4 regions of the Staphylococcus gallinarum genome follow, and region 1 is predicted to be linked to each of the others. Evidence: riboswitches for the same ligand, from Rfam matches in the RefSeq annotation. Region 1 holds a riboswitch; each other region holds the start of a gene.
The links. Region 1 has a riboswitch for S-adenosylmethionine ahead of JN168_RS09895 (methionine ABC transporter ATP-binding protein). Riboswitches for the same ligand answer to the same signal wherever they lie in the genome.

Region 1 (7,858 bases):
AGTGTTTGTTCTTTTTTATTTACGATACTTATTAATAGGCAGATTGCGTTCAACTGACCACTACACACTTCAACACATCCTGTTCAAATCGACCTTATAACTTGACCATTTGCTTTCATACACCCCACTACGCTATAACACAATGTTAATACAACAGCTCTTGCACACAATTAATATGACTCAAACTTCCAAACTTCTATACGGCAGGAACTATTTTTTCTTCTTTTCATTTATTGAAATAATTACTGGCAATAACCCACAACAGATAACTATTACTAATATCAGTCCAACATTCATAAGTACGTACCTCATTTGTATCTATTATTATCACTTATTACATGATTTTAAGTAGCAATATAATATAATTAATCGCCCTTTAATATTAATGTATACACTTTAATTTATATTTAAACATTTACTGAGGAATCGTATTTCTTCCATAACTATTTATAGTTATTTGAGTGTCATTATTTAAACTCCTTAATATAAAAAATCCCCCACTAACCATTACGGCTAGAGAGGGATGGACTATATTCAATATTATTTTGCTGGTACTACTGCACCATCATATTTTTTATTAATGTAGTCTTTGATTTCTTTAGAATGTAATACTTCCATTAATGCTTTGATTTTCTTATCGTCTTTGTGTCCTTCTTTAACTGCGATTAGGTTAGCATATGGATTATCTTTTGCTTTCTCAACAACAATTGAATCTTTTTGTGGACTTAATTTTTGATCAATAGCAAAGTTAGAGTTAATAATTACAGCATCTGCTTTTTGGTTTTGATAAATCTTAGGTAAGTATTCTGCAGATTGTTTGTTGTTAAATTTGATATCTTTTTTGTTTTCAGTGATATCTTTAAATGTAGCATCTTCAGGTTTTACACCTTTTTTCAATTTGATTAAGCCTTCATCAACGAAGAATTTTAAGAATCTACCTTCTTCAGCTGGGTTGTTTGATACGTAAACTGTTGCACCTTTTGGTAAGTCTTTTAAGCTTTTATATTTTTTAGAATATACAGCCATTGGTTCTAAGTGTACGTTACCAGCAGATTCAATTTTATAACCTTTGTCTTTTTTATCTGTTTTTAAATATGGTGTATGTTGGAAGAAGTTTGCATCCAATTCACCTTTATTTAATAATTTATTTGGCGTAGTGTAGTCGTTAATTGTTTTAATCTTTAAGTTATAACCTTTGTCTTTAAGTAATGGTTTAGCCTTTTCCAAAATTTCTGCATGTGGCGCTGGTGATGCTCCAACTGTAATGGTCTTATCTTTCCCGCCGCCATTACCACAAGCTGCTAAAACAAGTGCAAGAACTAAAACCGAAGCAAAACTAAATAATTTTTTCATATCGTTAAGTCTCCTTTTAATTTTATCTCTTATCTATCTTATTTGTAGCCCAATCACCAATAAATTGAATGATAAAGACAATAATAAGTATTAAAATAGTTGAAACTAAAATGACATCATTTTGGTTTCGGGTAAATCCAGTTAAATATGCCAAGTTACCTAACCCACCTGCACCAATAACTCCGGCAATTGCCGTTGAACCAACTAATGCGATGGCAGTAACCGTAATACCTGAGATTAATGCTGGCATTGCTTCAGGAATTAATACCTTTTTAACTACAGTCCAAGTATTTGCACCCATTGACCATGCTGCCTCGATAACACCTTTATCGATTTCTTTAAATGCAATTTCGACTAATCGTGCATAGAATGGTGCAGCACCGATAATTAGTGCTGGTAAAGCACCAGTAGGACCACTAATTGTTCCAAGTACTAAGCTTGTAAAAGGAATTAATAGCAATATCAAGATAATGAATGGTATCGCTCTGAACAAGTTAACAATGAACGATACAATATTATAAAATATTCTAGCTGCCTTCGAATCACTTTTAGCAGATAAGAATAATAACACACCTAAAATTAAACCAAAGATAAATGCAAATATCGTAGAAACAATTGTCATATACAATGTCTCGTATGTTGCAATCCAAACCTCACTCCATTGAACATTTGGCATTGTAATCATTTCTTGGAGTATGTCACTAAATGAATTACCCATGCTTTAACACCTCCAATGAAACATGTTGCGCTTCTAAATCATTTTTGAACTTTTCGAACTTTTCTGAATCTAATGATGGTAAATGTAATACCAAGAATCCGATGGAACCGTCTTTAGAATGTTTGATATTCGCTTCTAATATGTTCACATCAATATCATGTGTTTTTGTAATATATGAAATAAGTGGTTCAGTCGTATTATTACCTGTAAAGTTTAAACGTACGATATACGAATTATCATCAATATGTACTAAATCAGTAATAGACTCATCAAAATCATCATTTAAATCATCTTTGACAAAACGTTTTGTCACATCGTGTTGTGGGTTTTCAAAGACAGATGTGACTGCACCTTGTTCAATGACTCGGCCATTTTCCATCACGGCTACTTCATCACATATGCGTCTAATAACTTGCATTTCGTGTGTAATGATCACAATTGTTAAATTACGTTGTTCCTTGATTTTCAACAGCAAATCTAAGATTTCATCCGTTGTTTGTGGGTCAAGGGCACTCGTTGCTTCATCACATAGTAATACATTCGGCTCATTAGCCAATGCTCTTGCAATACCGACACGTTGTTTCTGACCACCAGATAGTTCTGACGGATAAGCGTCCTCTCTACCTTTCAATCCTACTAGCTCCACTAGTTCTAGTGCACGTTGTTTCGCTTCTGATCTTGAAACACCTGCAATTTCTAATGGAAACGTAATATTATTTAAAACCGTTCTTGACCATAGTAAGTTAAAATGTTGAAATATCATGCTCACTTTTTGACGTTTTTTACGTAATTCTGATTTTGATAGTTTCCCTATAGTATCGCCATCAATGATAACGTCTCCTGAAGTAGGCTGTTCGAGATTATTTAAGAGTCTGATTAAAGTACTCTTTCCTGCACCAGAAAAACCAACTACCCCAAAGATTGAGCCTGATTGAATGCTTAAATCAACATGATCTACAGCAAGTACGTCTTGTTTCTTAGTTTTGTACCTTTTCACTATTTGATTTAACTCAATCATCATAGTTGCCTCCTTGTATTGCTCTATCAATTAAAAAATGCTTTCCCTTGTTCACCGAAGAATAGAGAAAGCATTTGCCGCTTCTCTCATCTCCAAAAGTCCAACAAGACTTTTTGTGAATTGGCACCATTTCTGTTACAGACGGTTGCCGGGCTTCGTAGGGCACATCCCTCCACCTCTCGTGATAAGAGTTTCATTTATTTAATTATCAATAATCCTACCATCGCACTAGAGATTCGTCAATAACTATTTTAAATTTTCTAATAAATAAGGTACCGACTGAAATGCGTAAATACGCTTTATCTCTTGACCTTTTGACATGACTATTAGTACGGGTACAGATTGAATTTCGTGCTTTTGGCTATATTCTGGATAAAAATTCAAATCCACTTTCGTAATTGGTAATTGTAAGATTTCATTAGCGATGTCTAACATTCGTTCAGATATTTTACATGTTCCACACGTAGGTGTATAGCCAAACACCAGTGATTTCTCTTTATCATCGTGTTCATGTATATCGACACGCGTTTCTTTTGCTACGTTCATGTTAATAAACTAACCCTTTCAGCTATATAATCTATTTGAGCCTTTGCCATGCTCTCTTCATCCTTTACTTTAAATCCATTTTTTTCTAGAACTCGTGAGAGATATGGCTTTGGACATTTTGCAACTTCACAATATTGTTTATCAATTCTAATATGATGACTTTCACTTAAATAACGTTTAAACCATTTACGGATTTTTTCACCTTCATTATCTGAATCAACAAGTATATGCACTTGTTTTCCATATAATGATTCAATCATTGCATCTAATTTATCAACGCCCATTGTACCATTCGTACAAATAATTTCAATTGGCTGATCTATAACTTGCTTTACCCTCTTCTTGTCGGACTTCCCCTCGACAATGATTACTTGGTTCAGTATCGTCATGATATCCACCCTCTAAATGTTGATAGTTATTCTCTTCTATTAAGTTTTTCACATTAGTTAATAAGCATAAACATTATTTACATTTTTATCATGTAACCTTTGCACACTCTAGATAAATTTGACTATAACTTAATTGTTCACATATAGTTATTGCATCTATTTTATGCATTACCACAGCATATAACATCTTATTTTTATATTGTTAAAGATTATTCATCCGCTTAATATAATTTGCACTATTTTTACATATAAAATAAAACTCCCAGATTCAAAGGATCAAGGAGTTTCAGTCATGTTTATTCACCAATCATTTCAGAATATTGTTCTGCTGATAATAAATCTTCTAATTGGCTTTCATCACTTAATTCAATTTTAATCATCCATGCTTTTTCATATGGTGATTCATTTACAAACTCAGGGCTATCCTCTAACTCATCATTTGAGCTAAGTACTTTACCTGAAAGTGGTGCATATAATTCAGAAACAGTTTTTACAGATTCAACACTACCAAAAGTGTCGCCTTCATTAATTTCATCATCAACTTCTGGTAATTCAACGAATACGATATCTCCTAATTCGTTCTGAGCGTATTCAGTAATACCAATTGTTGCTGTATTTCCTTCGACTTTTACCCATTCATGTTCTTTAGAATATTTTAATTCGTTTGGTACTGCCACGAGTATCCCCTCCTAAATGTTATTACATATTCATGATGCCATATGAAAGGTATTAGGGCAACTATAAAGTGGGATAACATTGCACCTTCAACCGTTTTTCGCTCATTTTTATAAAGCGTTTTCATTTTTTGTAAATTTATTATGCTTTACTTGATTGCCATGATTAATATTGTCTTATAACCAAACTTGTTTATATTCGTCTTCTTTAAAGCCAACAGTCACTTTATCACCAGATACAGCAAGTGGTCGTTTAACTAGCATACCGTTTGAAGCTAGTAAATCTAGTTTTTCATCATCTGTTAAATCATTTATCTTATCTTTGAGACCTAACTCTCTGTATTTTGCGCCATGCGTATTGAAAAGTTTATTAATTTCAATATCTGTTCCAGCTAAAATTTCTTTAAATTCACTCTTAGTAGGTGTGTGTTGTACAATATCAATTGGTTCAAAGCTAACGCCATAGTCTTTTAAGAATTTTGCTGCTTTTTTACATGTTGTACAATTAGGATACTGGTAAAATTTTATCATTATTCTGTACCTCCTATGTCTAGTTATCACTAATATATCAAATTTATTCATAAAACGCTCTAATTATTAAGCTAATTTTTTTTATTAGAATTATAATTTCGCTATAATAGTATTACTAATCTATCAAAAAGGAGAATTAATTATGCAACCTATTAATACAACTGATCAATTTAAAGAGACAATTCAAAGTGATCAACCAGTCATTGTTAAATTCGAAGCAGGCTGGTGCCCTGATTGTAAAGCTATGGATATGTGGATTGATCCAATAACTGAAAAATATAATGATTACCAATGGTTTACAGTTAACAGAGATGAATTAGAAGATGTAGCTGCAGACAATGAAGTGATGGGAATTCCAAGTCTACTCGTATTTAAAGATGGAAATAAATTAGCACACTTACATTCTGCAAATGCTAAATCACCAGAACAAGTTGAATCTTTCTTAGCAGAAACATTTAAATAATAAATTAAGGAGTGAGACTAAAATCTATTGATATAGACTTCTTGGTCTCACTCCTTTTTTAATGGGCTAAAACTTTTCAATTATATTTTCAGTATGTCGTGGTCTATAATTCATTTTATCTTCTAAGTCAGTTAAATATAAAAATCCTAGTAAACGTTCGTTTTCTTTAATATTAAATAGAGCTTGGACTTCTTTGTCAAAAATATAAGGCGGCGTCTTCCAACATGTACCTATTCCTGCTTCATGCAACAATAGCATCAAATTTTGTACATAAGCACCAAACGCCAAATGATCTTCTAAACCTTCTAATTGATGAGGGTCTTCCTTTAAAATCAAGACCAACATACCACCTAAATTAGTAACGACTTGATAGTGATCTTCTTGCTTTTTCGGTTTATCATGAAACGCAATTTGAGTTAGTTGTTTACTCATATTTCCCAATCTATCTTTAGCAACGTGAATCACTCTCCACGGTTCCCTGTGTCCATGGTTAGGTGCATCAGCAGCCTTTTTAATCGCATCATATAATGCATCTTCATCTATAGTCATATCTCTCTTAAAGATTTTTACACTTCTACGTTGTGAAATAGCCTCTTGCAGTTCCATAGTTATATCGCCCTTTCTCTATTGATAACTATTATCAATTATAATGTAGAATGACGATATTTTCAAATTACTCATATAGATTCAACTGTGCTCTCAATGTTTCAACATGAATTTGACCAGGTGCTTTCGGTGTATCCAAACAACCATAAGAAACTACTCCACCAAATACACCTTGCGCAGTCCTTGAAACAATACCTAATTTAGACATTGATATGCCAATCACTTTTTCTGATACTGTATCAGCGGTTTCAGAAACCACTTCTAACAAGCGTAGCACATCCATCTTGTCATGTGGCATCACAGCAACCTTGATATAGCTTGGTGACAATTGGTGCATTTTAAAATATAAATGCTTTAATTCTTCTATAGGCGGCGTTTGTTTGAAATCATGATATGACAATACAGTTTCCACACCTTGTGACTCCACATCATTTACAAGTGCTATGAATAAATCTCTGTTAACAGACTTGTCAAATTCAATATCTAGTAAATCAACACCATTGACATTGCTAATATTGAATAACAATTGTCTATAATTATCATCTTCAAGTGTTCCTGCACCACCTTGTGATTGCGTTCTATAGGTCACCAATAATCGCTTATTGATATTCAACTCTTTTATTGACTCAATAGTTTGCTCCAATAATTCATTATTGTACGCTTGCCACTGATCTATGCGCAATTCAATAATTTCAAATGAGTCACTATACAATTTTAATTGTTGTAGTGTTTCTTCAGTTATTTTATTTTCTGGAGCTATCGTCACAGCAATATCGACTTTTGTCATTATATGTACTCCCTTTATAAGATAATTAAAATTATTGTATAACAAATTTTGAAAATAACACAATGCCAAGTTATTATTTTCAGCAGAATCAGCAATACATAACACATTTACTGCGCTATTCATTTCATACCACGATAAAGTTATTTATTACAACTAGTCCCGTTACATAACCTGAGTCATTTCTGCCTATAATACACTCCAATTTGATGGTATATGCATATTGCATCAACCATATTAAAATTTATTTTATAATGAAAACGAATTCCTATGGTTTAAATTTTATACAATGGGTAGACATAAGAATAAAGACCTAAAGGAGGTATTTTAAATGGCAGTAAAATATGAAACGAAAGCAACAAATACAGGTGGACGTAATGGACACGTTCAAACTGATGACAAAGCAATTGACGTAGCGGTAATTCCACCAGCTCAAGCTGATGCTGAAAAGGGTACAAATCCTGAACAATTATTCGCAGCAGGTTATGCGTCATGCTTTAATGGTGCATTTGATTTAATTTTAAAACAAAATAAAGTTCGTGGTGCAGAACCAGAAGTAACTTTAACAGTCCGTTTAGAAGACGATCCTGAAGCAGAAAGTCCAAAATTAAGCGTCTCAATAGATGCAAAAGTGAAAGATGTATTATCACAAGAAGATGCTGAAAAGTATTTACAAGATGCACACGACTTTTGCCCATATTCAAAAGCAACACGTGGCAATATTGATGTAGATTTAAGTGTTGAAGTAGTAAAATAAGCACTTAATATAAAATCAA
Region 2 (7,858 bases), 960 kb from region 1:
ACATTTCATTATATTGCCCAATATTATGTAGAAAGAACTTGCGGTAAAAGATTTACTAAAGATGTGTTTATGGTCACCGTAGATGTCTTAGAGCAACAGTTAAATTATTATGAAACGCATGGCCCTTTATGCTTTAATGATGTTTCAGAAGTACCGAGCAACAAAAAGAGCTATTTATTGAAAGATGCAGCAATTTTACAATGCTTAGAAAGAGTGATGGAAATTGGCTTTTATAAATCATAAGCGCATGCCAGTCGAGAGTTTAGATCATATATTTGAAGAGGTTACGTACTTGGTTGATAATTTAAAGGTTCGTGGACTGATGATGCGACCAACACGTACTGTGAAACGCATAGTTATATATTTGCGCGGAGGTAAAGGACAGGTAGGGATGGTCCGTACAGGACGTTTGATGCAATTTTCTGATGCGCACACTTTAGTATTTGGTCCTTATTATCGTGGCAATAATGGTAGTGAAGGTAAAGATGAATTTTATGGCGGTGATTTGGATGATGTATGCGTTGCTGTTCGAATACTACATGACATGTATCCTGATGCACCAATACATATGGTTGGTTTTTCTAGGGGTGGCTTACAAGGTTTATTAACTTTCCAAGCATTGCCAGTTTCAAGCTTTATCATTTGGGGTGGCGTGTCGAATATACATTTAATGTATGAAGAACGTGTTGATTTAAGAGGAATGTTACGCAGAATGATTGGTCACCCAAAGAAAGATTATGCTGCTTATGCTAAGCGAGATGCATTGACATCAATAAACTCAGAGTGTCCGCCCATCTTCATTGTGCATGGTGGCAAGGATAAACAAGTAGGTATACATCAAGCATATCATTTAGAATGTAAATTGTCTGAAAGAAACGTGACATTTCGTACATTTTATCAAATGGATGAAGGTCATGTACCAAGACCGCCTGCAATTAAACATGCATTAAACGCTGTTAAGCAGTGGATGACGGATGTTGAAAATAATTGTATTCAGCAACACTACATTTAATATAATCGTCTTCTAAAATGAGTTGGAATATAATAGCCTGAATGTTTAAAAATATATTTATTTTTGTTAATTTATATAAAAAAAGACCGTGTGTTAGGCACACGGTCTTTTTTGGTATTATTTAAATCCACCATTTTTTGCTAGGTCAGATACTTCTTCACCAAACTTTTCAAAATTACGTTTGAAGCGGTCGATTAAATCTTGAGCTTGCGCTTTGTATTCATCTGATTTGCTCCAAGCGTTAATTGGGTTTAATAATGTTTGAGGTACATCTTCGACATGAATTGGAATATTTAATCCGATCATATCATCTTTAATGTATTCAGCATCTTTAAGTTTACCTGTAATGGCTTGGTTTACCATTTGTCTAGTGTAGTTTAAGCTGATTCTTCTACCAACACCATATTTACCACCAGTCCAACCAGTGTTTACGAGATAGACATCAACATCATGTTTATCGATTAGGTCTCCGAGTAAATCTGCATATACCTTTGCATTTAATGGCAAGAAAGGTGAGCCGAAGCATGTTGAGAATGATGGTTCAGGTTCTGTAACGCCACGTTCAGTACCTGCTAATTTAGCAGTGAACCCACTTAAGAAATGATACATTGCTTGATCTTTAGATAATTTGGAAATTGGAGGTAATACACCAAATGCATCTGCAGTTAAGAATATAATTGTATTAGGATGTGCAGCTTTTGATGGTGTTACAATGTTATCAATATGATTGATAGGGTATGCAGCACGTGTATTCTCTGTGTATTTATTATCATCGAAATCTACATCACCGTCTTCATCAACGACAACGTTTTCTAAAATTGTTCCATACTGGATAGCGTCGTAAATTTGTGGTTCCTTTTTATATGAAAGGTTAATTGCTTTTGCATAACAACCACCTTCAATATTGAAGATTCCGTTGTCATTCCATCCGTGCTCATCATCACCAATTAATTTACGTGTAGGATCTGCGGATAACGTTGTTTTACCTGTTCCTGAAAGACCGAAGAATAGTGCAACATCGCCTTTTTCGCCGACGTTAGCAGAGCAATGCATACTCATAATATTATCTTTCGGCAACAGGTAATTCATTACAGAGAAAATACCTTTTTTCATTTCACCTGCATATTCAGTACCACCGATTAAAATAACTTTGTGTTTAAATGAAGTAATGATAAATGTTTCAGAATTTGTACCATCTACTTCTGGATTAGCTTTAAAATGTGGCGCTGACACGATTGTGAAATTAGCTTTAATTTCTTGTGCTTCTTCTTTAGATTTTGGACGTATAAACATGTTTTGGGCGAATAAATTATGCCAAGCAAGTTCATTGATTACTGTTAACTTTAACTGTGATTCTTCGTCACTACCTGCATAACCATTAAAGACATAAAGTTCGTCCTTTTGATCTAGGTATTCAAGAACTTTGTCATATAATTTTAAAAATGTTTCCTCTTCGATAGGTTGGTTGATATTACCCCAATCGATAGAATCTCTATAAGATGGTTCTGTCACGATGAATTTGTCTTTAGGTGAACGTCCAGTATATTTACCAGTCTTTGCATTAATTGCTCCAAGTTCTGTTAATTCACCCTCACCATTATTTAAAATCTTGTTATACAATTGTGTTGTAGAAAGTTGGAATAATGATGACGTTTTGCCCAAAATGTTTTCGATTTTATTAGTGTATGTGTATGTATCTACAGCCATACTCAATCCCTCCAAAGTTATTTTTAATTGTAAGCCTTTACAATTAAAAAGTATAACACATATGATTTATTAGTACACATCATTTTAAAGGGAATTTAAAATTTATATTAATAAATGTTAAATTGACATTATTACTTAACTTCGGTACTATAGTCATTAACGGATTCTCTTATCCTGAGAGGTGGAGGGACATGGACCCAATGAAGCCCAGCAACCTCTTCTTAATACGAAGAAAGGTGCCAAACCGTTTGCAGACAAATACCGTCTGAACGATAAGAGCGAATGGACGTATTAGGGCCTTCTCTCTATTTAATATAGTGAAAGGGCCCTTTTTTAATGAGCTCACAGTATAGAGAATATTCGTAATTTAAAACTAAAGGAGCAAATTATGACTTATAATAGAAGATTATTCACATCAGAATCTGTAACAGAAGGACATCCAGATAAAATTGCCGACCAAGTTTCAGATGCGATTTTAGATGAAATATTAAAGGATGACCCAAATGCACGTGTAGCTTGTGAAACGACAGTTACGACTGGTATGGCGTTAATTTCAGGTGAAATATCAACAACTACTTATGTTGATATTCCTAAGGTAGTAAGAGAGACAATTAAAGAGATTGGCTATACGCGTGCTAAATTTGGTTATGATAGTCAAACAATGGCAGTATTAACAGCGATAGACGAACAATCACCTGACATCGCTCAAGGTGTGGATACCGCATTAGAATATCGCGATGATTTATCTGAGGCTGAAATAGAGGCGACAGGTGCCGGAGACCAAGGCTTAATGTTTGGCTATGCAACAAATGAAACAGATACTTATATGCCATTGCCAATTTTCTTATCTCATCAATTATCTAAACGTTTATCAGACGTAAGGAAGGATGGCATATTAGACTATCTTCGCCCAGATGGTAAAGTGCAAGTAACTGTTGAATATGATGAACATGATAAACCAAGCCGTATTGACACAATTGTAGTTTCTACGCAACATGCTGAAGATATTGAATTAGAACAAATTCAAAATGATATTAAAGAGCACGTTATTTATCCAACAGTTCAAAAAGATTTACTAGATGAACAAACAAAATTCTACATCAATCCTACTGGTCGATTTGTAATTGGTGGACCTCAAGGAGATGCGGGCTTAACAGGTCGTAAGATTATTGTAGATACGTATGGCGGATATGCACGCCATGGTGGTGGATGCTTTAGTGGTAAGGATCCTACAAAAGTTGACCGTTCAGCAGCATATGCAGCACGTTATGTAGCTAAGAACATTGTTGCAGCAGGATTAGCTGATAAATGTGAAGTGCAACTTGCTTACGCAATTGGTGTTGCAGAGCCAGTTTCTATATCAATCGATACATTTGGTACAGGCAAAGTGAATGAAAGTGTGTTAGTTGAAGCGGTTAGAACTCACTTTGATTTAAGACCGGCAGGAATTATAAAAATGTTAGATTTAAAACATCCTATTTATAAACAAACTGCAGCATATGGTCATTTTGGTCGTACGGATGTGTTGTTACCATGGGAGAAACTTGATAAAGTCAACTTATTGAAAGATTCTGTACAAGCATAATAAATTGCCTTAAGTGTAGAGTTTACACTCGAATAAACAGATGATTTCCATTATAATAAAGTTACTGATCACATAAAGGAGCGTTATTGTTATGAACTCATTGGGACCTTTAGAAATTGGTTTAATCGTGGCAATTATCGTAGCAATTATTTGTTTGATTTTATTTATTGCTGCTTTAAACAGTAAGAAGAAAGCACAGAAAAAGATTGAAGAACAATATCAATCTAAAGAACAAAAGTTAAAAGAAGCACACGAAGAAGAATTAGAAAAAGAAAGAATCGAAAATAAAAAGACTGTTACAAAACAAAAAGAAGAATATGATGCGACAGTCAATACTAAAGATAGAGAAATTGATGCACTGAAACTTTTCTCAAAAAATCATAGTGAGTATGTAACAGATATGAGATTGATTGGTATTCGGGAACGCTTAGTAAATGAAAAGCGAATTAGACCTGAAGATATGCATATTATGGCCAATATCTTTTTACCACGAAATGAATTTAGCGATGTGCAACATATCAGTCATTTAGTATTAACACGTACAGGGTTATATATAATCGATTCCCAATTGTTAAAAGGTCATGTCTATAATGGCATCAGTGCAAATCAATTCAAAGATCAACCAATGATTGAGCAAGTCTTCGATACATTAGATCTTGATAAGCAAAAGGCTCAAACATTAGTATTAGATCAAAATGATGATAAGAAATCATTGAATTTTGTAAATTATACTGAGCATATTAATGATATTGAAAAGTTAGCAGGCGATATTCAAACAGAATTGAACTTGAAATTCACACCGACGACTATCTTGTACTTTAATCCGAAGAATGAAGGTGCTGTTACAATCACAAACTATGCACAAAGTTCAAATTCTAAAGTGCTTGTTGGTCCAGAACAATTGGATGAATTCTTTAATAAGTTTGTCTTCCATGGTCGTATTCAATACACTGTCGAAGATTTACAACGCATTATGGATGAAATCGAATCTTTTAATTAATATCTTTGCTAAAGTAACGTAATCAATTTTCTGAAATGAATAGAGTGGTTGGGACTTAAATCATCCATTCTCAAATAAAAGAGAGCTAATCCATTGTTGATTAGCTCTCTTTTTTATATTTAAATTTGGTTCGTAATTTATGTAGATAACAAAAAATAATAAATTCCGTGTAATTAATTGTAGCGTAGATAAATTTAATTTGAAGTTTTTGATTTGAAAATACATCATCATGTGGAGTATCTGGCGAAAGGCCTAAGTGAAAAATGCTAGGCAAAGACCAATGGTGAGATGACATGCTAGGAAAACGAACTGAGAAAACTATGATAAATTAAAGTTTGGAAGTAGTAAATATGTGCAATACATATTAGTGATTAACGTAATAAATAGCTAATTTATTTGGTTATGAAGCTTTTTGATTTATATGACTTACGAAATTGTATATCATGTAAGATAAGTAAAGTAAAAAAGGGGATATGAACATTGGAAAATATTACGTTTTACAATGGCAATGAAATGCCGATACTTGGATTAGGTACATTTAGAGTAGATAATAGCGATCAATGTAAAGAAGCAGTAAAACATGCTATAGAGAGTGGATATCGCCATATTGATACAGCTATGATTTATGAAAATGAAGAAAAAGTTGGCGAAGGTATTGCTGAAGCGTTAGAATCTACTGGTATTGACCGAAGCGAACTATTTATTACTTCGAAGTTATGGTTAGCAGATTATGGTAGAGACAATGTTGCAGATGCTTATGCAACGAGTTTAAAAAAATTAGGATTAGACTATTTAGATTTGTATCTTATGCATTGGCCAGGTACTGATGAAGCGTTAATGATTGATACATGGCAAGGTATGGAAGATTTATATAAAGATAATAAAGTTAAAAATATCGGTGTTAGTAACTTTGAACCAAGTCATTTGGATGCACTATTAGCTCAAGTTTCAATTAAACCAGTGATTAATCAAGTTGAATTTCACCCATACTTACTGCAACAAAAATTAAGAAACTATCTAGAAGTTCAAAATATCCATGCTGAGTCATGGTCACCATTAATGAATGCACAAATCTTAGAAGATGAGACAGTGCAACAAGTTGCTACAGAAATTGGTAAAACACCAGCTCAAGTAGTTATTAGATGGAATATAGACCATGGTGTCGTTGTTATACCAAAATCTGTGACGCCATCTAGAATTGAAGAAAACTTAAATGTCTTTGACTTTAAATTGACTGCAGAGCAAATTGAAAAATTAGACCAGTTAAATGAAGATAAACGTATTGGACCAAATCCATTAGAATTTACTGGCGAATAAACCATTTAAATTTAGAAATATTAATATTAAAAAGAACCTAGTAAATGCGTTTTTATAACAATTCATTTACTGGGTTCTTTATTTTGTTAACTAATATTGCTGATTACATTTATAAAATAATATACCCGATGAAACAGGCGGCGAATGAAACAACATATTGGAGTAAGGAATATCCAATAAAATGCCACAGATTTTGTTTATCTACTAACATCTTTACAAGTTCAGAAGATAAAGTAGAAAAAGTGGTTAATCCGCCTAGGACACCAATAATTAGCAATGGATGTATCCAAGATGTATGTATAGTCATTCCCATAATAAAGCCGATAAAGAAACTACCTATAATATTAACGAATGGCGTAGCAATTGGAAATGGGGAAGTGAATTTAGTAGCACAATAATTTGTAATAAAGCCTCTAATGACTGCTCCGATACCGCCACCTAACATTACGAATAAAATATTGATCATGCTATCTTCCCTCCAATTCGCACACCGATATAACAAACTATAATCCCAATGATATAACTCGTAATCGCATAAATAACTAATAATAAATAGTACTGGTGCGCTAACATAGATACTAATTCAAATTGGAAAGTAGAAAAGGTGGTAAAGGCTCCGATAAAGCCAGTAGTAATACCTTTTTTTAAATGTGCGTTATTGGCGAAATATTTTAGTGCTAAACTACCTAACAATCCCATTAAAAAAGAACCCATGATATTAGTTATGAAAGTACCGGTGGGAAAGCCACTATCAGGATTCATAAAAGAAAACCAATATCTTAAAAGTGCTCCAATTGAGCCACCAATAAAAATAAATAGATATTGCATCATTTATACGCTTCCTCTCAATAAAATAAAATACTACAAAAGTATTTTACCTTTTGTAGCATAATTTAGAAAATAATACCAAATGTTGAAAGCGAAGAAAGGATATGAATGATAATTACGATGAGTAATACAAACGGTAATATTTTACTCGCTTTTCTAATCCAATCTGATTTGTCTTGAGAATGTTTAATCGATTTATCTGCAAAAATAATAGAAATTATTAAAATAACAGCATTTATAATACTACAAACAAAAATTAGTTTAATTATAGAATTAAAGTGCATATTTAGAAGAGGATTTCTAGTATTAAAATAAAAACTGATAATAATCAATAAACTAGATAAATAAAAATAAAGTTTTGAACGTGCCATATTTACCTCCTAGTGCAATTCATCTAATAATGATACCA
Region 3 (7,858 bases), 1.2 Mb from region 1:
TCCTTGAACTCTGGTTCTAAAAATAACACCATCACTGCATACCTCCATTAAATTGCTTTCAGTATATTATATATTTCGTCTTTACTTTGTGCATTGATAAGCTGCATTCTAATATCATCGTTCATCAATGTTCTTGAAAGTCTTTGTAATAATTTTAAATGAACATCATTACTTTGACTTGGTACAACAATTAAAAATATAATCTTCGGTAATGAACCATCAAGACTTTCCCATTCTACACCAGCCTTATTATTTAATACTGCTACAATCGGTTGCTTCACTACGCTAGATTTAGCATGTGGAATAGCAACATTCATTCCAATTGCTGTAGTGGATTCTGCTTCACGTGCCATTACCGCTTCTTTTAATATTGACTTATTGCTAATATAATCATGATCCGCTAACTGGTCAATTAATTGATTAATCACTGTGTCACGTGTCATTGTTTCATCACTTAATTCAATCACACGTTTGTCAAAAACACGCTCAGAATTATCATCATCTGCTTGCTCATGTGTTACCTTACTTTCTTGCGATAGTTGTTCTTGGTTCGTCGTCATACTTTCATCACTCACCGCTTGATTTTCACTGATTACACCTGTATCCATTGGACTTGAATGAACTGCAACAGCTGGCGCCGTTCGTTTCATCAACAATACAACAATCATCGTGACAATACTACCTACAATCACCGCAATAAAGAACCATAATATCTGGTCAATACCACCTAATACTGCTACAATCGGTCCGCCATGTGCTACTCTATCACCAACACCACCGATAGCAGCTATTACTGCTGCAATCATAGAACCAATCATATTTGCTGGTATAATTCTTAATGGATCTTGCGCAGCAAATGGTATTGCTCCTTCGGTTATACCAAACAATCCCATTGTAAACGATGCTTTACCCATTTCAACTTCTCCATGATTAAATTTACGCTTATTGATAAATGTAGCAAGACCTAAACCAATCGGCGGCGTACATACTGCCACTGCGACCATGCCCATTACTGTATAATTACCCTCTGCAATTAGTGCTGAGCCAAATAAAAATGCTACTTTATTGATTGGTCCTCCCATATCAAAGGCAATCATTGCTCCTATGATAAGGGCTAAAATAATAATATTAGTACCTTGCATCCCTTTTAACCAAGATGTTAGCCCTTCAAATATACTTGAAATTGGTGCACCAATAACAAAGATAAATATTAATCCTACAATGAGTGATGAAATAATTGGAATAATAATAATCGGCATTATCGGGGCCATTGCTTTAGGTGTCTTTATATTCTTAATCCACTTCGCAATATAACCAGCTAAGAAACCTGCCACAATACCACCTAAGAAACCCGCACCTGCATCACTACCATAGAAACTACCGTCAGCTGCAATTGCACCGCCAATCATACCAGGAACCAACCCAGGTTTGTCGGCTATACTCACTGCAATATAACCAGCTAATATTGGAACCATAAACTTAAATGACAGACTACCTATATTTTCTACAGATTTCCATATAGAATCTTCTGGAATGACTAGTCCTTCTGCAGAAGGTTTGCCACCAATGGTTAATGCAATAGCCATCAATAAACCACCTACTACGATAAAGGGAACCATAAATGACACACCATTCATCAAATGTTGATAAATGACTTGTAGTCCCTTTTTATTTTCGGATTGTGTTCTTTGATTCGCATCAGCATCATACTGTTCATGATGAATACTTGCTTCTTTTTTTATGATTCTCTGAATTAATTGTTCAGGATTGTGTATTCCTTCCCTTACACTTTCATTAACTAAGTACTTCCCATCGAATCTAGTAAGGTCAACTTGGCGATCTGCAGCAATGATAATACCATCCGCTTCTTTAATTTCCTCAGTAGTTAATTTATTTTCTGTCCCTACACCACCTTGCGTCTCTACTTTTATTTCTACTCCCATACGTTCTGCCGCTTGTTCTAATTTCTCTTGAGCCATATATGTGTGCGCTATCCCATTTGGGCACGAAGTTATAGCTAAAATTTTCATAATTTCATCTGCCTCCTTATCCACTCCATTGTAACCGCATACATTTATCGCAAAAAAATAATAATTGCCGTTGTTAGTGGCAATTATTCTCTAATTAAAGTCATGATTTTTTTCTGAAGCACCTGCTCATCTAACAATAAATATTGATCAACATCATTTTCTGTTAAATCTGCAATATTGTGTATAATTTTCTTCATTATCGGTATATCAGCCTCAGTAATGGCTAAGAAAAACACCAATTTGACTTTATTTTGTTTCCATAACAAGCCCTGTTCATGTTTAAACACTATAACATGTGATTTCAATACTTCTTTAGGGTTGCCATGAGGCATACTAATAGCATTTCCAATAAATGTAGAAGCAAATTTTTCTCTTTCTAATGCACTTGGTATATAACTTTCGGTAATTGCATGATTATTATTTAATATACTTTGTGCCTTATCGAAAACAACAGCCATATCAGTAACCTCATCATCGCCTCCTACCACATCTACTTGAACTGATGATAAATCTGCTTGATTAATTACGTTATTATTGATTTGGTTAATAATTACCTTCACTTTCTCAGCATCCTCATTTGAAAATAAAGGTGAAACTGTTACTTGAGAAAGTCGCTTTGGTAAATGATTACCTTCTATCTCATGCGTTGTAACTAATACATCGATGCCTTCAAAGTGATAATCATAAACTGAATCCAGCTGTACGGTATCTATCACTTCGATACGTTCGTCAAGCTTTAAAATTTTAGCTTCTAGTAAACTGGAAATACCTAAACCATAATAACAAGCTATCACTATTTTAATTTTTTCTTGTTCGTTTCTTTCAACTGATGATTGAAAATGTAATGCTAAAAAGGCAATTTCATCTTCTACTAAATGAATATCGGCATCAACTTCTAACTCTTTCACAATGTCATATAACGCATCAAAGATAAATGGATAGTTTTTTTTTATATCTTGAGTCAAAGGATTATTGATATATACATTTTTAATTATTCTGTGATATGTCCTACTAAAATGTGAAAATATATTGTCTCTCAATACACTATCTTGGGTAAAACCTACACCAATATTTTGCTCCATTTGAACAATGAGCCGTTCAATATAACTTTTGACGAATAATTGTTCAAATCCAAGATCATGTTGTTCAAAATAATCACTAATAAAGAAAGAAAAAAGTTTTGTTGTCTCTCTATTCAAATCATATCCTAGTCTATTATTAATTTCTGTAATACATTGATTAGCAATTTCAAATGACTTTGGTTTTATATCCCATGCTTTATAACTAATATTTTGTCTTTTATAAATAATGATTAAATGAATAATTAACTGTTTGAGCTGTATTTGTGTTGCTTGAATATGGTTATATATCAAGACACGCTTAATAATTTGTGTTATTTGTTCTAAATGCACTTTAGGAATATCGGCTAATATTATATCTTCAATCGATTTATTTTTAGATGTTAGTTGACTCAAGTGTAAAATAGCATTTCTAATATTCATCTCATTTCCTTTAATACATACACCTTTATTTCTAACACTTTCAACTAGAACATCAAATGACTGACACCAATTAGCAAATCTTTGTAAATAATCTAAAAATTCATTTTTAGTTATCTTTAGGTCAGCAATCAGACGTTCCGTCGTCGTAGGATCGTGTTGCATTAACAACCGATAACCTAAATTCATTAATATTTCACTATCCTTATTGGCATAGTCATTGATATAATGTTCAATCGTTTCAATACGATACTGCTCTAAATTCAATCTAAAGCCACGACCCTTTACACTAGTGATTACTGGATCGCTAAACAATGTATTGATATACTTTATATCCGATCGCACAGTTCTATTAGAGACACTTAATATAGCTGCAATATCATCTGCACTTTTGTAATTTTCAGATTCCTGTATAAACAGACGCATGATCTTAATATGTCGTTCTATCATATATACACCTCATTTCATCAAGGCTTTTGTTTATATTGCAGTTAATATCAGCAATTATATTGTAGGTCTATTTGACATTAAGAGCAAGTTACAATAAAACATTATTTTATATAATAAAAAAGCACTACTTATAATTTTTACAAGTAGTACCTTTTTACAATACGCATATACTCAAATCAAAATATGATTTTTAAATAGTTATTTTTCATAAGGTATGACATCTTGTCCATATTTCTTTTTAATAAATGACTTCATATCTTTGGATTGTAATACCTTTAATAATTCTTGATACTTTTTATCACCTTTATGCCCTTTTTGAACTGCTATTATATTTGCAAAAGGTGATGATTTCCCTTCAACTGCAATCGCATCTTTATGTGGTGTCAGTCCATTATCAATTGCATAATTCGAATTCATAATAACCGCTGCGCCTTCTTTACTCTTGTATGTCTTAGGTAAAAATTCAGCACCTTGTTTATTATTAAACTTAAGTTGTTTTTTATTCTCAACTATATCATCAAACTTAGCATCCTCGATTTTGACACCTTTTTTAATTTTAATTAATCCTTTATCAACAAAGAATGATAAGAATCGACCTTCTTCTGCAGGATTATTCGATACATAAATTGTAGATCCTTTTGGAATATCTTTAATATTTTTATACTTTTGACTATAAACACCCATTGGCGTAGTGAATACCTTACCTACTTCTTCTATATTATAATTATGATCTTTTCTTTCTGCTTTAAGATAAGGTACATGTTGGAAAAAGTTTGCATCTACATCACCTTTATCTAATAATTTATTCGGTACTTTATAATCATTTACTGTTTTTATTTTTAAATCGTAGCCCTTTTTTGCCATTGCTTTTTTTGCGTGTTCTAATACCTCTCCGTGCGGTGCAGGTGATGCGGCGATAGTTATTTTTTTATTTGCTGCATCACTATTTGATTTGCCACAAGCAGCTAAAACACCAATTAAACTCAATAACAGAATTGCATATGTAAATTTTTTCATGTCATCTCTCCTTATTATTCATATAAAAAATGCCTTCTCTAAATAAAGAGAAGGCATTCTGCTTCTCTCATCTTCGAAAGTTAAATACTTTCTGTGAATTAGCACCATTTCGTATTACGACGGTTGCTGGGTTTCATCGGGCACATCCCTCCACCACTCTTGATAAGAGTTATAAATATGTATTTGAATTTATTTAATCCTAGCATTTTGGTCATGTTTAGTCAATCTAATTTTTAGAATTTTCTGTATGCTTCAATTTCATATGCTTTATATTAACTTTTTGTTCCATGTGAAACAGCTTAATCCTATAGCTTTATAGCATGTTTCTATACTGTTCATCCCATAAATACCATAGCACAATATGCAATTAAATTATTTAACGCATGTAACGCTATCGCAACAGACAACTTTCGACCTGACTTTAAATAAACATACGCGAGACCGATAGCAATAATTAAATACATCACAATTTCTAAAGGTGATTTCGCTTCTGTGACATGTAGTGAAGCAAAGATGATAACTGAAATGATAGACATCAACGTAAAGCTGAATTTCTTACCAAGTTCACCAATTAACAAATGCCTAAATAAAAATTCTTCATTAATTGGCGCAATAATCACAATAGAAAAAAATGCTAAAAACGTTGAAAATGGCGTAGCAAACATTTGCTCAATTAATTTATCATTTTCTGTTTCGTCAAATTTCCAAGACTCCGGAGCAAATAAATCTACCAATTCAGGATAAATTGCCTTTAGAATGAATAACACAATAAACGTGAGTATAATTAATTTCCAATACCGTTTCATATGTTTAATGCCTTGTGTCAAACGGTCCTTAAAGGATCGTCTATAAAATAGTATCCATGTCCCAAATAAAATAATGAAGGCAATCAAATCTACAATTAACTGTATCATATTCAACATGTGATCATTCATTTGAAAAGCCTTATTTTCAGTTCCTAAATATAAAATAAATACAAAAATCGAACAAATTAAGGACAATGCAAATGTACTAACTAAATAGATAACCGGTAAAATAAAATCTAGCCATTTAATATCTTTCCATTTATATGTATATTTTCCTGATATTTTCATTGTATCCCCCCTTTCACATTTTAAAATAACATAAAAATTAAATTGTATATATAGTTTTTCAAAATGCTTATCGCTTATAGTTATTGATTTATATGCGTAATTTATGGATGATTGTGGTATACAGTTATTACATCCATAATACATATTTATAGGGGAGTTGTGTTTATATGCGAATTCTAGTCCTAGGTGCTGGTGGTATTGGCGGATATTTTGGTGGCCGTTTAGCTGAAAGTGGTCAGGATGTCACTTTTTTAGTTCGTCCAAAACGAAAGTCATACCTAGAAAGAAATGGTTTAGCTATCCATAGTGAAAATGGTGATTTCAACTTCAATCCTAAATTAATTACTCGGGATGATCGTGCCGAAGCTTTCGACGTTGTACTACTCTCATCAAAGTCATATCACTTGGAACACGCTATCGAAGATTTACAACCATTTATACATCATAATACAGTCATTATTCCTCTACTTAATGGCATTGCACACATTCCTACATTGCAATCTGAGTTTGGTAAAAGTAATATCATGGGAGGTTATTGCGTAATTGAAACCACGCTTGATACTTCTGGCGAGATTGTTCACACAAGTACATTCGACAAATTATTTTTCGGCGAATTAAATGGCGAGGATAGTCAACGTGCCAAACATATTGCGGAGGCCTTCTCAAATTCCAAGGCTCAATTTATCTTGAGCAACAATATCACACAAGGAATGTGGCACAAATATTTAATGATAACCGTATTATCAGGTGTTACAACATTAATGCATGCACCTATAGGTCCAATAAGAGATAGTGTCGGTGGTACTCAATTTATTGAATCATTATATAATGAAGTAGCCACTATTATGCGTGCAGAAGGCGCACCTTTAGATAACCAAATCGTTCCTAAATACATGAAAGCACTCACCCAATTATCCTATCATTTCAAAACTTCAATGCAGCGTGATATGGAAAAAGGTCTAAATATAGAAGCCGATCATTTACAAGGTCATTTGCTTAAATTAGCTGATCAACATCAAATTCAAGCACCACTATTAACAACAATTTATCAAAATCATAAAGTCTATAAAGAAATGTTGCAATAAATATTGATAAATTGCAGTTCATTATTTTTGCGAAACTTAAATATATACATGATTCCACACAAATCATCGTATTCTTTTACACTTTAAAATATTATAAACAGTCATTAAAAAACGTCAATTTCTGCAGCTCTAGTTAGAAATTGACGTTCTTTTTTTACTAATTACATTGATTGATATGCCACATTACTAGCAGCAATTTACTTTATAAACTCAAATTATAAATCTAATGATTGAATATATGCTTTAACATCTTGAGACATTTCTTCATTGTTTAAAGCAAATTGTATTGTTGTTTTAACAAAACCTAGTTTTTCTCCAACATCGTATCGTTCACCGTTAAAGTCAAATGCATAAACCTTATCATCTTTGTTTAATCGCTCAATCGCATCAGTCAATTGAATTTCGCCACCTGCACCAATTTCTTGTTTCTCTAGATAGTCGAATATTTGTGGTGTTAATACATAACGTCCCATAATTGCTAAGTTTGAAGGAGCTGTTCCTGGTTCTGGTTTTTCTACAAATTTATTCACACTAAATAAACCTTCATTTGATTCAGCAGGATCGACAATACCATATCTATGCGTCTCATTTTCATTGACCTGTTGCACACCGATTATTGATTTTCCTGTATCATCATATTGATTCATTAATTGTTTAATTGCTGGTACTTCTGACTGAACAAT
Region 4 (7,858 bases), 810 kb from region 1:
AGATTCACGAATATCACTCATCATTGGACGTTTATCTTGTCGTTGTTCAACACCACGTGATAACTGACTCAACGCAATAACTGGACATTCAAGTTCTCTGGCAATCGCCTTTAATGTACGTGATATTTCAGATACTTCTTGTTGACGATTATCTGAAAATCGTGAACCACTACCGGAAATTAATTGTAAATAGTCAATTACAATCATATCTAAGCCGTGTTCTTGTTTGAGACGGCGACATTTTGAACGTATATCGGTAATACGAATCCCTGGTGTATCATCGATAAATATCTTCGTTCTTGATAGTTTACCAACGGCAATCGTAAATCGATTCCAGTCCTCTTCGGTCATTGAACCTGTTCTTAAGCGGTTCGAGTCTACGTTACCTGAGCTACAAATCATACGTGTGGCCAATTGATCGGCGCCCATCTCGAGTGAAAAGATTCCAACTGAATAATGATCTTCATGTGTCGCAACTTTCTGCGCGATATTCAGAGCGAAGGCAGTCTTACCTACTGATGGACGTGCCGCTAAAATAATTAAATCACTGCGATTAAACCCTGCAGTCATCTGGTCTAGGTCACGATAACCTGTCGGGACACCAGGTGTTTGACCACTGTTTTGATCTAATACTTCAGCATTTTCATATACTTCACCAAGTACGTCACGTATATCTTTAAAGCCATCACTTTCACGTGAAGATGATAGTTCTAAGATTCTTCTTTCTGCATCATTTAAAATTGCATCTAATTCAAGTTCGTCATTATAACCATCATTCGCAATACTATCTGCAGTTTGTATTAACTTTCGTTTGGTAGCATGCTTAAACACAATTTCTGTATAGTATTGTATGTTTCGAGTGGTCGGAACGCTATTGGATAGCTCGGCAAGATACTGCGGACCACCCGCTTCATTCAATCGCCCTTCTTGTGACAATTGATCCATGATTGTTACGACATCTATATCTTTATTATCTTCGTTGAGGTTCATCATCGCTCTAAAGATGTGTTGATGTGCGCCTCTATAAAATGACTCAGGAAGTAAGACTTCCTGAGTTGTGTTAATCAATTCTGGATCTATGATAATGGCACCTAATACAGACTGTTCAGCCTCATTGCTGTGCGGCATTTGATTTTGTTCATACATTCCATCCATTACGATTACACCTCATATTTCAATTCGTTATTATTGTTCAACTGTGTGCACACGAATTGTACCTTCTACTTCTTTGTCTAGCTTCACAGGTACGTTGGTATAACCTAATGCGTGGATACCGCTTGGTAGATCCATTTTACGTTTATCAATTTTGATATTGTGTTGGTCTAGTAAGGCTTGTGCGATTTGCTTTGTACTTACAGAACCGAACAATTTACCACCTTCACCTGTTTTAGCTGATACTTTAACTTCGAGTTCAGTTAATTGTTCTTTTAGCTTTTTAGCGTCTTCAATTTCTTGTTGGCGTTCAGCTTCTGCTGCTTTATTCTTTTGTTCTAATTGTTTTAAGTTTCCTGGTGTTGCTTCAATTGCGTAATTTTTCTTCAATAAGAAGTTATTTGCGTAGCCTACTGGTACTTCTTTAACTTCGCCTTTTTTACCTTTACCTTTAACGTCTTGTGTGAATATTACTTTCATGTATTCTCACTCCTACTCATTTGTTCTGTTATTGCTTCTTGAAGTTGATCGATTGCTTCTTCTACAGTTACACCTTTAATTTGTGTTGCAGCGTTTGTTAAGTGACCGCCACCACCTAAGGCTTCCATCGTTAATTGAACGTTAACTGCGCCTAAAGAACGGGCAGACATACCGACGACGTCATCTTCACGTTTGGCTACTACATAAGAAGCATCTACGCCATCTAAACTTAACAGCTCATCGGCAGCTTGTGCAACCGTGACGGGATGATAAATTTTATCTTCCGAACCATGTGCGATGGCAACACCATTGTCTTGTAACTTAACTGTTTGAATCAATTCAGTTCTATTAATATATGTGTCGATATCATCTTTCAAGAAATGCTGTGTCAGAATTGTATCCGCACCATGCGCTCTTAAATAACTTGCTGCATCAAAGGTTCTAGAACCTGTACGCAACGTAAAGTTACGTGTGTCAACGATGATACCGGCAAACATAATTGTCGATTCGAGACGTGTTAAACGTTGCTCAGTTGGTTGATATTCTAATAATTCTGTCACTAACTCTGCTGTAGAACTTGCATATGGTTCCATATACACTAGTAACGGGCTAGAGATAAAGCTTTCACCACGTCTATGGTGATCAATAACCACTTTACGATTGGCCTTGTTTAGAATGTTTTCATCGAGTACCATCTCTGGTTTATGTGTATCGACTACAACAAGCGTTGTCTTAGAGGTCATGATATCCCATGCTTCATCAGAAGTAATAAATCGCTCTTTAAGTTCAGGCTTTTCATTGACCGCTTCCATTACACGTCGTAAGGTTGGATCGATATCTGATTCATTCAATACTATGTAGGCATCTAAGTTATTCATCATTGCAAAGCGTGACACACCAATTGCACCACCGATTGCATCTAAATCAGGTCGTGTATGACCCATGATAATTACTTTGTCACCTTCCATTAAGATATCTTTCAAGGCATGTGAGATAACTCGAGCTCTAACACGCGTACGTTTTTCCATTGGGTCAGTCTTACCACCGTAGAAACGTACATTACCGTTCATGTTTTTAATTGCAACTTGGTCACCACCACGGCCAAGTGCTAAATCTAAGCCGGATTGCGATAGTTCACCTAAGTCGATAAGATTTTCAGAGCCTTCACCGACACCAATACTCAATGTCAGTTGAGCACGATAACCCACACTCTTCTCACGGAGCTGTCCTAAAATGCTAAAGTTAGCATCTTCAATTTCCTTTAAAATACGTTGATTTAAATAAGCGACAAATTGGTCTGAACTATAACGTTTAAAGTAAACATCATGTTCCTCTGCCCATCTACTGATTACACGTGTCACCATCGAGTTGATTTCAGAACGCTGTGTATCATTCATGTTCTGTGTAATTTCATCGTAGTTATCTAAGAACAATGTCGCAATAATTGGTTTAGATTCTTCATATAAATCATTTGTCTGTACTTCTTCAGTTATATCGAAGAAATACAATACATGTTCACTTTCTGAATAACGCACACGATAGTGATATTCATTCTCTTCAATTTCTACTTCTTGTGTTTTTTCTAATTGCTTTAAAATATTTGGATATACTTCATTAACTGGATCCGAAATCACATTACGACTCAAACGATCCGACATAAACTGGTTCATCCACTCTATGTTTTCATTTTCATCTAAGATAATCATACCGATAGGTAACGTCTTAATAGCAATATTGTTACCTGCAGAAATATGTCCACTGAGATTATTGACGTAATAGTCTAATTTCCGAAAAGCTTGTCTTACCATCCAGGCTGTTGCTATGATGACAAACACTAAAACAACGGTCGCAATTCCTGCGACTAATTGGTTAAAGATAAACCAAACAACAACGAGTGCGATTGCTGTTAGTGCCAAAATAATAAATGGTAAAATCAACGCTTTTTTAGTGGATTGACGGTTCATTTTTCCACCCCAAATCATTTTTTAATGATGCTTTTCAGGTTAAAGCATAAATCTACCAATCCAATGAGTCCCACGATATGTGTAAATGGCGTTAATATTGTCCCAATCACCATTAAAATAATCGTAAGTGCAAGCGGCATTGATTTTGCTTTTCCAAAAAAGTGAATAACACTCAACCCTTGAATATACATACATAATGATAACACAATTTCAAAGTTTAATACGACACTTTGAAAAGTACCCGATTGGGTAGCAAACATAACACAAAACAGCACAATAATATAGATGACTAATATCGAGCGTTTCATCTGCCATGCATATAATGGTTTGAATATTGGTGTAGCAACTTTGAATTTACGTAAGATTGGAAATGTAATAATAAGATTAATCAATATAAGTAGAAAAACTGCAATCACAATATAACTTGGTAATTGTACTGCAAATTGGCGGAAACCTTCTTCAAGAATCATTTTAGAATCTCCGGAGACTGCCGACTCTGTTATAAGTTGATGCATTTGTTGTTTCACTGGATTGATGATTGCAGAGGCTTTTGGTAATTTATCAAAAGTCTGTAATAACATAATCGCGATAAGTGAAACGATACTCATAAATGTAGTTGTAACATATAAAATACGTTCTTTTGACGTACGTTCTTTTAACAATTGGCCTACGATAAAGCTCAAGAAAATAACGAGGACCAATATACTTAGTACAAATATATTACCTAATAATGTTGTTAAGACAACCGATATAACCGCTGCTAAGCCAAACGACTCGTTTGATTTGTGCCATAAGATGATACCTGGTATCGTAGCAAATAATGCGAGTACCAGTCCTAGCGGTGGTAATATATGTAAAGCTAAAGCTACTACTATGAAAGCAATTATGCTAAGAATAGTTGCTTTAGGATATATTTTTGAAAACAAGTTCGCCACTCCTATACTATTTTTGACTATAACTACCATTTTAACCAATTTAAATCTTTTACACAATTTTACCGACCCATTTTATATAGAAGAATTAATGATCTGATAACATCGTTTAACATCCCCTTTGATTTACTGCAAATTCAGAAATCGTCTCTATCAAACTAGATTACTGATTACATGGATTAATGATTATTCCATCATTGCTTTTTGCCTTCTAAATTCCATACTTCTCGAATCTATTATTTCAACTTTTTTAAAATCAAAAAGGGCAATGCCTAATAACAACTCACAACGCGTCAGATGTCATTATGCACTGCCCATATTTCAATAAATATTCAATAACCTCAATATTATTTACGTTTAAATTTAGATAAGTTTAAGAAATGATATAAATTAGGTGCCCAATCATTAAAATTAAGCAAGAAACCATCGTGCCCAACATTATCAGGAACAAAGAAATGTTTATGGTATTTAAAGCGTTCTCCTACTGCCTTAACTAAATCGTCTGGGTAGAGTAAATCATCGGTGAAACCCATTGTCATGACCTTTGTATCAAGTGAGCCAAACACAGCATCCACGTCATCTCTTCCTCTATCTAAATCATGGCTATCTAAGACGTCGAGCAGTGTTAAGTAACACTCAGACGCGAAATGTTGTTTAAATTTATCGCCTTGGTATTTCTGATACGCAACTACTTGATCAGGTGTGAAACGTTTGTCATAACTTTTTGATGAACGATAGGTTAAGAATCCTAACTGTCTTGCGATACTCATTCCTTCTTTGTTATCAAGCAGAATAGCCTGTCTTGCGATTTCATTGAATGCACGACTATAAGATGACGTTCGATCAGTAGCAGCTAAGATTACTGCTTTCTCTACTTCAAATTTACGGTTATACAAAAGTTCCATCGCCTGCATGCCACCTAAAGAGCCACCGATTAATATATTAATCTTTCGATACCCTAGTGTTTCGATACCTAGTTCAATGGCTTTGACAATATCTCTCAACGTTAATTGTTTAGGAAAATCTACATCATTGAGTGCAGAACTTGAACCATATGGACTACCAATAACATTAAATGTTAAGAACTGATAATCATGAATTGGCATGTATCCACCATCTATAATTTCACGCCACCATCCAGGATCTTCATTCGTACCATATGTCAGATGATTGCCTGTTAATGCATGGCAAACTACTACAAGCGGTTGCCCTTGAAAACCCACATGCTCATAGCGTAACTTCAAATTTGCTATCGTTTCACCAGATTCAGTCGTAAATGGTCCCAATTCTAATGTATCAACCGTATAATTTGTCATTTTTTACCTCCTACTTAAATAAAAAAACTTCTCACTCTAAAAATAAGTAAGAAGTTTAACTATACTTATCATTCGAGTATCTCGTTGGTATTAGCACCGTACTACATCTTATATAGCCGGTTGCTGAAGCTTCAACGGGCCAAGTCCCTCTGCTTCTCGAAATAAGATTTTATTTTATTTATATGCATCTCATATAAAAGATGTCATAATTTTCTAATTATTGTCATTCTAACGGATATTAACTCTTACATCAATGAATTATTTAAAATAGCCATCTTAAGAGTGCCATTATTAAAATGCCTCCAATAATTGTAAAGGTTAGACTACGTGTGATAACTGCAATTAAGATTGTAGGTACCATCGTTATAATAAACGGGAAATTTAATGTGTAGCCAAGTCCATTGTCATGTTGCTCTATAACGCCATCTATAATTAATGCCGTGAATAGTGTAATTGGAATAAATGAGAGCCATTTGACGACCTTTTCAGACAACTGTATTTTCGTGATTAATATAAAAGGGATAACCCTTGTTAACCATGTAACTAACCCACACAACAAAATAATAATAAGCATATGTAGAGAAATCGTCATTTATCCATCACCACCCCAAGCATTGCCGCAACAACTGAAGCTAAAATAATCGCCAAGTATGACGGCATAAATAAACTGAACAACAACATCATAGCCACAACACAGATAATTAAGACAAAGTAAATTCTAATATGCGAGCGCTTTACCGCTTCAAATTGAGAAACCGCTAGAAAGATAAACATTGCTGTGATTGCAAAATCTAATCCTAAAGCATCCGGATGTTGTATGTATTTGCCAAATATAGCACCTGCAACAGATGACACTGTCCAAAATAAATACGCTGTAATATTTAAACCGTGTAGCCAACGATCATTTATCTTCTCACCTTTTAAATGTGGCGTGATAGCTACACCAAATGTCTCATCAGTTATAAGCGAAGAAAGCCCTAACCGATTTAACAATCCATAATCTTTATAATTCGGGGCTAATGTCATGCTTAATAAAAACATTCTCGAGTTAACTATGAATGCTGTAAGCACAATAGCCGTTATGGGTGTCCCTGAGATGACTAATGTACAAATTATAAATTGAGCAGCACCAGCGTAAATCACTAAGCACAATAATATAATTTCAAGAATACTAAAGCCAGAGGCTACAGCGACAATTCCAAATGATAATCCAACACCAGCATAGCCTAACAAAGTGGGGATACATTCTTTAACGCCTTGTTTAAATGTGATATGTTCTTTCATCATCTCACCCCTTGTTGATGTATTTTGATATTCACATTCTATTACAAACATTTAAAAACAACCATATCTTTTAGACTTTGGTATGTGTTACGTAAGACAAACTACAGTCTAAAAACGTTGCTATTACAGCGATTTTAAATTATTTTATAGACTCAGATTAATTTAGACCACCTGGCAGAAAAAGGTTTAACAACTCTACTATTAATTTGATTTTTAACCTTTTTTATATCGTTACACCTCCCCTACCCTCTTATGATAATTTGATAGTTACTTGCTTCCTGTATTTTAAAAATTAACTAGACTAAAAATTTGTTCAATATTTTGTATTAATATGGTTCACCTAATTAATAGTTAGGTCGATATGTCTTATTGCTAAATCACCATACTGAAAAAACACAATTTGTATAAATCGTTATAAATAAAAAGGCAATCTCAAAAGAAATTGCCTTTTCATTTGTCAGAGAACTGTACATCTCCGACGCTTCATTTATTATTTCATTTTAATTATTTAACTGGTCTAATTACAGTCTTGCCACCCATATAAGGAACAAGAGCTTCTGGAACAGTTACTGAACCATCTTCATTTTGATAGTTTTCGACAATAGCAGCAAAGGTTCTACCTACTGCTAAACCACTACCATTTAACGTGTGTACTAATTCTGGCTTAGCATTTTTATCTCGTTTAAATCTAATATTCGCACGTCTTGCTTGGAAGTCAGTAATGTTTGAA

Region 2: linked by a shared signal. The riboswitch ahead of metK (methionine adenosyltransferase) and the one ahead of JN168_RS09895 (methionine ABC transporter ATP-binding protein) in region 1 are both predicted to bind S-adenosylmethionine.
Region 3: linked by a shared signal. The riboswitch ahead of JN168_RS01490 (MetQ/NlpA family ABC transporter substrate-binding protein) and the one ahead of JN168_RS09895 (methionine ABC transporter ATP-binding protein) in region 1 are both predicted to bind S-adenosylmethionine.
Region 4: linked by a shared signal. The riboswitch ahead of metX (homoserine O-acetyltransferase MetX) and the one ahead of JN168_RS09895 (methionine ABC transporter ATP-binding protein) in region 1 are both predicted to bind S-adenosylmethionine.

What each region holds. Positions count from the first base shown of each region.
Region 1 is NZ_CP069082.1:2,096,103-2,103,960, forward strand. It holds gene JN168_RS09885 (MetQ/NlpA family ABC transporter substrate-binding protein) at 541-1,353, opposite strand; gene JN168_RS09890 (methionine ABC transporter permease) at 1,376-2,071, opposite strand; gene JN168_RS09895 (methionine ABC transporter ATP-binding protein) at 2,064-3,089, opposite strand; SAM riboswitch class I at 3,173-3,280, opposite strand; gene JN168_RS09900 (thioredoxin family protein) at 3,336-3,635, opposite strand; gene JN168_RS09905 (toprim domain-containing protein) at 3,632-4,024, opposite strand; gene gcvH (glycine cleavage system protein GcvH) at 4,321-4,701, opposite strand; gene JN168_RS09915 (arsenate reductase family protein) at 4,876-5,229, opposite strand; gene JN168_RS09920 (thioredoxin family protein) at 5,372-5,692, shown strand; gene JN168_RS09925 (nitroreductase family protein) at 5,759-6,298, opposite strand; gene aroD (type I 3-dehydroquinate dehydratase) at 6,366-7,085, opposite strand; gene JN168_RS09935 (organic hydroperoxide resistance protein) at 7,414-7,839, shown strand.
Region 2 is NZ_CP069082.1:1,135,144-1,143,001, forward strand. It holds gene ytkD (RNA deprotection pyrophosphohydrolase) at 1-243, shown strand, start outside; gene JN168_RS05335 (alpha/beta hydrolase family protein) at 224-1,012, shown strand; gene pckA (phosphoenolpyruvate carboxykinase (ATP)) at 1,130-2,719, opposite strand; SAM riboswitch class I at 2,886-2,998, shown strand; gene metK (methionine adenosyltransferase) at 3,108-4,304, shown strand; gene JN168_RS05350 (NERD domain-containing protein) at 4,396-5,304, shown strand; gene JN168_RS05355 (aldo/keto reductase) at 5,785-6,621, shown strand; gene JN168_RS05360 (fluoride efflux transporter FluC) at 6,731-7,087, opposite strand; gene crcB (fluoride efflux transporter CrcB) at 7,084-7,449, opposite strand; gene JN168_RS05370 (hypothetical protein) at 7,515-7,820, opposite strand.
Region 3 is NZ_CP069082.1:365,380-373,237, reverse strand. It holds gene manA (mannose-6-phosphate isomerase, class I) at 1-32, opposite strand, end outside; gene JN168_RS01500 (fructose-specific PTS transporter subunit EIIC) at 48-2,030, opposite strand; gene JN168_RS01495 (BglG family transcription antiterminator) at 2,114-3,979, opposite strand; gene JN168_RS01490 (MetQ/NlpA family ABC transporter substrate-binding protein) at 4,178-4,996, opposite strand; SAM riboswitch class I at 5,061-5,165, opposite strand; gene JN168_RS01485 (CPBP family intramembrane glutamic endopeptidase) at 5,332-6,090, opposite strand; gene panE (2-dehydropantoate 2-reductase) at 6,258-7,175, shown strand; gene galU (UTP--glucose-1-phosphate uridylyltransferase GalU) at 7,391-7,858, opposite strand, start outside.
Region 4 is NZ_CP069082.1:13,826-21,683, reverse strand. It holds gene dnaB (replicative DNA helicase) at 1-1,155, opposite strand, end outside; gene rplI (50S ribosomal protein L9) at 1,186-1,632, opposite strand; gene JN168_RS00070 (DHH family phosphoesterase) at 1,629-3,596, opposite strand; gene JN168_RS00065 (DUF2232 domain-containing protein) at 3,611-4,537, opposite strand; gene metX (homoserine O-acetyltransferase MetX) at 4,876-5,844, opposite strand; SAM riboswitch class I at 5,907-6,012, opposite strand; gene JN168_RS00055 (AzlD domain-containing protein) at 6,107-6,436, opposite strand; gene JN168_RS00050 (AzlC family ABC transporter permease) at 6,433-7,128, opposite strand; gene serS (serine--tRNA ligase) at 7,633-7,858, opposite strand, start outside.